Regions from separate parts of the Staphylococcus warneri genome, predicted to be linked through region 3. Evidence: riboswitches for the same ligand, from Rfam matches in the RefSeq annotation. Region 3 holds a riboswitch; each other region holds the start of a gene.
The links. A riboswitch is a leader RNA that binds a small molecule or an ion and turns the genes downstream of it on or off. The one in region 3 is predicted to bind thiamine pyrophosphate.

Region 1 (2,334 bases), 950 kb from region 3:
AAAGACAATTATCGCATCATCATTAGCAGTAGGATTAGGCGTTGTAGCAGGTAACGCTGGACACGACGCACACGCAAGTGAAGCAAATATCAATGAAGCTGAATTAGCTCAAAAAGCACAATCAAATGATCAATCATTAAACGAAAGCCCTATCCAAGAAGGCGCTTATAACTATACATTCGATTATAATGGTTTCACTTATCATTTTGAATCAGATGGTTCAAACTTCTCATGGGATTTCCACCAATCTGGTCAATCAAGTGAAGCTTCAAATACTCAAGCTCAACCACAACAAGATGTAAGTGAACAAGCTTCAGCATCAACTAACCAAACTTCAGCAGAAGAAGTTAGCAACCAACAACAATCAAACTCTGCTCAACCTGAGCAAGTTTCTGCTCCACAAACAGAGCAAACTCAACAACCACAACAAGAAGCTACTACTTCAAACAATGAATCAAGCTCAAATGAAGCTTCAAGTGGTTCATCAGTAAATGTTAATGATCACTTAAAACAAATCGCACAACGTGAATCAGGTGGCGACATCCACGCTACAAACCCATCAACAGGTGCTTCAGGTAAGTATCAATTCTTACAATCTACATGGGATTCAGTAGCTCCATCTGAGTACAAAGGTCAACCAGCTTCTAGCGCTCCTGAACATGTTCAAGACGCTGCAGCACAAAAATTATATGATACAGCTGGCCCAAGCCAATGGGTTACTGCATAATATAGATTTCACTAAACATCCTATCTTTAGATAGGGTGTTTTTTATTTGTGAAAAGTTAGATTTAGTTATATGTATATCAAAAGATATATTGATATACATTTTTTAATAATTGAATTTATATGTTACATTTGCTATTGTAATAATTGAAAATGATTAAAAAAAGAACTACTAGGGGCGCCTATGAAGGCTGAGATGAATTTAATTCAGACCCTTAAAACCTGATTTGGTTAGTACCAACGGAGGAAAGTAGTGTAACATATTAACGGTATGAGGTCGTGCCTTAATTTTGCTACTTTCCACGTTTGGAAAGTAGTTTTTTTATTTCAAGGAGGCAATTTTATGAGTTTTTCTAAAGATTTAAGAATGGCAGCAGAACCTATTATTGAAGATATCTATAATGATGGTTTCATTCAAGATTTATTACATGGTGAATTATCTAAACAAGCGGTGAGACAATATTTACGTGCAGATGCATCTTATTTAAAAGAATTTGCTAATCTATATGCACTATTAATTCCTAAAGTGCCTAATATGGATGATGTTAAATTTTTAGTTGAACAGATTGAATTTTTATTAGAAGGTGAAGTAGAGGCACATGAAATTTTAGCTTCATTTATCAATGAACCTTATCATGAGATTGTTAAAGAAAAGGTATGGCCACCAAGTGGTGATCATTATATTAAGCATATGTACTATAATGCCTATGCACATGAAAATGCTGCATATACGATTGCAGCAATGGCACCATGTCCATATGTATATGCGGTAATTGGTAAAAGAGCGATAAAGGACAATCAACTTAATAAAGATTCAATTACGTCTAATTGGTTTGAATTTTATAGTACAGAAATGGATGCATTAGTAAATTTATTTGATGAATTAATGGATCGTTTAACAGAGAATTGTACTTCAGAAGAAAAAGAAGAGATTAAGGAGAATTTCTTACAAAGTACTATTCATGAAAGAAACTTTTTCAATATGGCCTACGTAGATGAAAAATGGAATTTTAGAGGTGACAAAGATGAATAAACCTAAAATTGCTTTAACTATTGCAGGTACTGATCCAACTGGCGGTGCTGGTGTAATGGCTGATTTGAAGTCATTCCATTCTTGTGGTGTTTATGGAATGGCAGCTATAACAAGTATTGTTGCTCAGAATACAATGGGGGTAGACCATATTCATAATTTAGAGACATCATGGGTTAAAGAGCAATTGGATAGTGTATTTAATGATGAACTTCCTCATGCAATTAAAACAGGAATGATTGCTACAGAGGAGACGATGCAATTAATCAAAAATTATTTAGAAGATTATCCTACAATTCCATACGTGATTGATCCTGTCATGTTAGCCAAAAGTGGGGATTCGTTGATGGATGATCAAACCAAACAAAAGTTGCAAAGTACATTATTGCCACTAGCTGATGTTGTTACGCCTAATATTCCAGAAGCGGAAGAAATCACTGGAATAAAGATTGATACTGAAGAAAATATTCGAAAAGCAGGAGATATATTTATCAATGAAATTGGAAGCAAGGGTGTAGTCATTAAGGGTGGACATTCTGCTGACTTAAATAATGCTAAAGATTTTTTATTTACAAAAGAT
Region 2 (2,334 bases), 1.1 Mb from region 3:
AGAATATGGCCATTCGATAGTCCAGGTATACGTTGTTGAGCATGATTGAGTAGCCATGAAATACCTAGGTCACTATTACCGACACTGTAATTATTGAATTCACTTGTCGCTCCAATTAAGTAGCGATGTTTTTCCTTTGGAACGATATAGCAACCATTCGTCATGAACACAGTATGATTTAATTTAAGTGAAGGTTGTTCAACTAATAATACCTCACCTTTAACACCAATCACTTGTCTTGGTATAGCGTAATCTTTTAATAGCTGAGTAGACCAAGCACCACCTGCCACAATTACTTTTTTAGCGTAGATATTAGCATTATTTGTTGTAACTGTGTAAAAACCATTATTGTGATGAATGTGTTTTACTTCTGTTTGATAATAACGATGAACATCGCGCTGAATTATTGATTGTAATAAAGCTTTAGTATAGTGATTGGCATTGATTTGACCGTCCTTTGGAATATATATGGCTAAGTCAGTTGGTTCGACATGACCATTTGACAGGTTAAATAGTTCATCATCTGAGAGTAACTCAACGCTTGGGTCTTTTGATTTAAGAAAGGCATATTGTTGAGTTAACCACTTTACGTCTTTGGTTGATGATGCCATTTTAATTAATCCAGACTGTTGAAATTCAATATCAATACCAGTTTCATGATAGAGGGCATCACTTAATTCTGGGAATAATGACCTAGACGCTACTGCTAATTGAAATAATTCACTATCAGTTGTGAACTCATTTTGAGCGCCTAACATGCCACCGGCTTTATAAGAGGCATGCATACCTGGTATATCTCGGTCTACAATAGCAATATCTAAATGTGATTGATTAAGTTGTCGAGCTATCGACATACCTATCACACCAGAACCGATAATAAGAACATCATGCATGAGCGTGCCACTTCCTTTTTAAAGAGTTAATTTCGCTAACGGTAGAGGTCATGAAAAATGAAATTGAACATAGACCATCAAATGCTGTAGGTAATTGAGAAATGGTGGACGGGGAAATTCCGCCTATAGCATAAATAGGAATATCAATCTCGAGTACGTCATGAATCTCTTGAATTGTTCGTGGATGTTCATCTGGGTGCGACGATGTAGGGAATATGTGACCGAAAAAGACATAATCTAATTGCCACTCATGACATTGCTTAACCATTTCAATATTATGCGTTGACATACCGACAACTAACTCAGGATGTTGTTGTTTGATTAAAAATGCTTCTTCGTCATTTTCTTTAAAATGAATACATTGTAAATTTAAAGCTTTAAGTAATTTAAAATGACTATGAATGATTATTTTATCTTTGGGAAATCCAGCTTCAATGAGCTGTACAATAAAACCTTGTAACTCAAAAGCAGACATAGGTGTTCTAAAGAGTAAGCCATCAATGGCCGGCTCTATAGTCAAAAAATGCCTTAAATCTTGCTGTGACAATTCTTTATAAAAAGTTATCGCAATAAATATATACATCACCTCAACAAAAAACGCTATTTCCACATAGTAGGGAAATAGCGTTAAATTGCTAATGAGTACTTTAAATTCATAGCTATGCCACTTCCCTACGCCAGTACAAACTGGATCAGGTTCTAGGAATTATAAAGTCACATCTTTACTCTCAGCCTTAAACAAAGGCACTTCCAGTGGGTTTATTATTAAATTGTATGAATGGAATAGCGCTTTCAATTTACATACAGTTTACTATTTTTTATTGACGGTATCAAACATGACAACTATCTTTATTTAGCTTTTTTTGGAATAAAGGCAAGAAAGAAACAACCAATTTAGACGAAAACGCAAATGAACATGAATAGCTTATTTAAATATTGAAAATTAAATGTAAGTATTGTTAATTTTTATTGAATAAATTGTGAATATTTTCTAAATTTTATATTGTAACCGTTTCCATTTCGTGCTATTATAATAAAAATTGTAGTGCTACAAGAAATGAAAAGATGTGTGATTAGAAGTTAAACAGTCATCATTAGGAATTTCTGAAACTTAACGACAACACATAGAAACAACATATCATTATGGGAAGTAGGAAAAGAAATGAATAAAAAAAGAAGTAACGTTCGTTGGTTTTTTGCGATTGCATTCTTTCTTATTGGTGTTATAGCTTATATGGATAGATCTAATATTTCATATATTGCTGTACCAATGATGGAAGACTTACATTTAACAAAAACACAATTTGGTTTATTAGCGTCATTTTTCTCATTAGGTTACGCTTTAATGCAAGTACCGTCAGGGATGTTAGCAGAGAAATTTGGACCACGTAAAATGATTACAATAGCTTTAGTATGGTGGAGTGCTTTTACAATTCTCACA
Region 3 (2,334 bases):
ACGACCATGCAATGCAATTTGAGTAATAAGATAACTGATACCATATGACACTATAATCCACATATAATGACTTTTTCGATTATCACTATTCAATTCATCTTTATATACAATGTATCCAATATGTATGATGAACGGAATAATAAATACGATACCAAAGAATCCATACACTTGCATCATAAGAACTAGAGTAATTAAGAAATACATTACCCCTATGACCAAGAAGAAAATTGAAATATCATAATCATACTTAATTGTTCTAAATAACGTATGACCTAGTAACATTACTAAGATACCAAATAATATAATGATTATGGCACTTACAATTGGGAAACCCCCGATAAATCTACTCATCACTTTAATTATTTCAGCGAAAAATGCGTTCAGGAATTCCCATATATTATACACATGTGTATTTACCTTCTTATCTCCATTTAACTGTTTAATAAGCGGTAAGTTAATTAATATAATGAGTCCTGTGAAAAGTGAAACGATACCGATGATATAACTAAATATGATCTCGGTGTGTTTCTTAAGAAAAGACATACTATTCACCTCAAAAGTTATTATATATGAAGAACTTATTCTTGTCTTTAATAAATCACTAAATACGTCTATAGACCTAGAAAAGTTTATTATTAGCATAACTGGGTAAAAGGTGTATGTAAACAATAAAACACAATTAGGGGTGGATTTATTATGAGTAATGAAGAATTTGCAAAAAAATCAGCTGAAAAAGCCAAAGAAGCAGAAGAGAAACTAAAAGAACAAAAAGAAGAAAAAACAAATGATACAGAACAAACTAAAAAAGATATTGATGATGCGTTAAATTAATATCTACTTGCTAGTTAAATCATAATAAGAATTCAATTTTCTATAAAAACTACGTGCCTAGGGTGTTTTTGATATCCTAGGTACTTTTTATGTTTACAAGCAATATACGTCTATTTCACTTAATTTTTATGATTCTTTATTCCATATCCCTTTCTAAAATTCCTACTCACTTCCAATTATTTGCATAAAATCAAAATATTATTTTATGAAATATTTTATTAACTTGACAATCCACATGAAAAATCATACATTAAAGACAAATTAAAAATAATAAACGCACTAGGGGTGTTTTGAACTGAGATGAGGTTAACCCTCAAACCCTTTGAACCTGATCTAGCTAGATACTAGCGTAGGAAAGTGTAATTAACAAAGATTATAATCGTATGTTGAATCATATTCTTATGTTTTACGCACAACTTTCCTAGAGATGGTTGTGCGTTTTTTTAGGAGGATGTTTTTATGTCAAAAGGTTTAAAGCTTTCTGAGATATTAGTGACAGTACTTATCTCTGTAATTTTTGCCATTATTTATAACTTATGGTGGTTATTTTATAATGTTGCACAAGTCGCTGGTTTACACCTTGAGCAATTAACCTATGGAGTATGGTTTATGGCAGCGATTGTTTGTTATTTAATTATTCCTAAGCCAGGTATCGCCTTACTTGCTGAGTTTGCTGCAGGTGCCGGTGAAACAATTGTGATGGGTAAATTTGATATACCTACGATTATCTATGCCCTTCTACAAGGTTTAGCATGTGAGATTGTCTTTGCTATTTTCAAATACCAGTCTCGTTCAGTCATGGTAGCTATGCTTGCTGGACTAGTGACTGCACTTGTATCATTCCCAGTCGACTATTTCTATGGTTATTTAAATGAAGTTGCTGGATGGAACTTAATTTTATTCATTGTTTTCCGTGCGATTAGTGGTATTATCATTGCTGGTTTATTATCTTATTTATTGGTTAAAGCATTGGATCAAACTGGTGTAACTAAAGTATTCAGACCCGCTTCTAAAGATGATTACGATACATTATAAGGGGACTTAAAAGTGTTAAAAGTTACAAATTTACGTTTGAAATATCCAAATGGACATCGAAAAATTTTTGATAATCTAAATCTAGAAATTAAAGAAAAAGAAAAAGTACTTTTACTAGGACCATCTGGTTCTGGAAAAAGTACGCTTTTAAATGTATTAAGTGGCATTGTACCCAATTTAATAGAATTACCTATGAAGTATGATGAATTGCAAATTAAAGAGCATAATGGCGTGATCTTTCAAGATCCGGATTCACAATTTTGTATGCCTAAAGTTTATGAAGAACTTGCCTTTGTTTTAGAGAACAGACAAGTACCAAGACAAGATATGGATGAAGCCATTAACCAAGCATTAGCATCAGTGAATTTAAATGTAACCGAAAATACACAAATCAATCAATTAAGTGGTGGTATGAAACAAAAATTAGCTATCGTCGAAACAATATTACAACAGGCAGATACACTATTT

Region 1: linked by a shared signal. The riboswitch ahead of tenA (thiaminase II) and the one ahead of EL082_RS08505 (ECF transporter S component) in region 3 are both predicted to bind thiamine pyrophosphate.
Region 2: linked by a shared signal. The riboswitch ahead of EL082_RS01795 (thiamine phosphate synthase) and the one ahead of EL082_RS08505 (ECF transporter S component) in region 3 are both predicted to bind thiamine pyrophosphate.

Annotation. Positions count from the first base shown of each region.
Region 1 is NZ_LR134269.1:792,632-794,965, forward strand. It holds gene EL082_RS03835 (transglycosylase family protein) at 1-727, shown strand, start outside; TPP riboswitch at 889-990, shown strand; gene tenA (thiaminase II) at 1,068-1,757, shown strand; gene thiD (bifunctional hydroxymethylpyrimidine kinase/phosphomethylpyrimidine kinase) at 1,750-2,334, shown strand, end outside.
Region 2 is NZ_LR134269.1:392,621-394,954, forward strand. It holds gene thiO (glycine oxidase ThiO) at 1-893, opposite strand, end outside; gene EL082_RS01795 (thiamine phosphate synthase) at 886-1,476, opposite strand; TPP riboswitch at 1,546-1,655, opposite strand; gene EL082_RS01800 (pyruvate MFS transporter) at 2,056-2,334, shown strand, end outside.
Region 3 is NZ_LR134269.1:1,738,344-1,740,677, forward strand. It holds gene auxA (lipoteichoic acid stability factor AuxA) at 1-543, opposite strand, end outside; gene graF (glycopeptide resistance-associated protein GraF) at 697-831, shown strand; TPP riboswitch at 1,103-1,204, shown strand; gene EL082_RS08505 (ECF transporter S component) at 1,291-1,866, shown strand; gene EL082_RS08510 (ABC transporter ATP-binding protein) at 1,879-2,334, shown strand, end outside.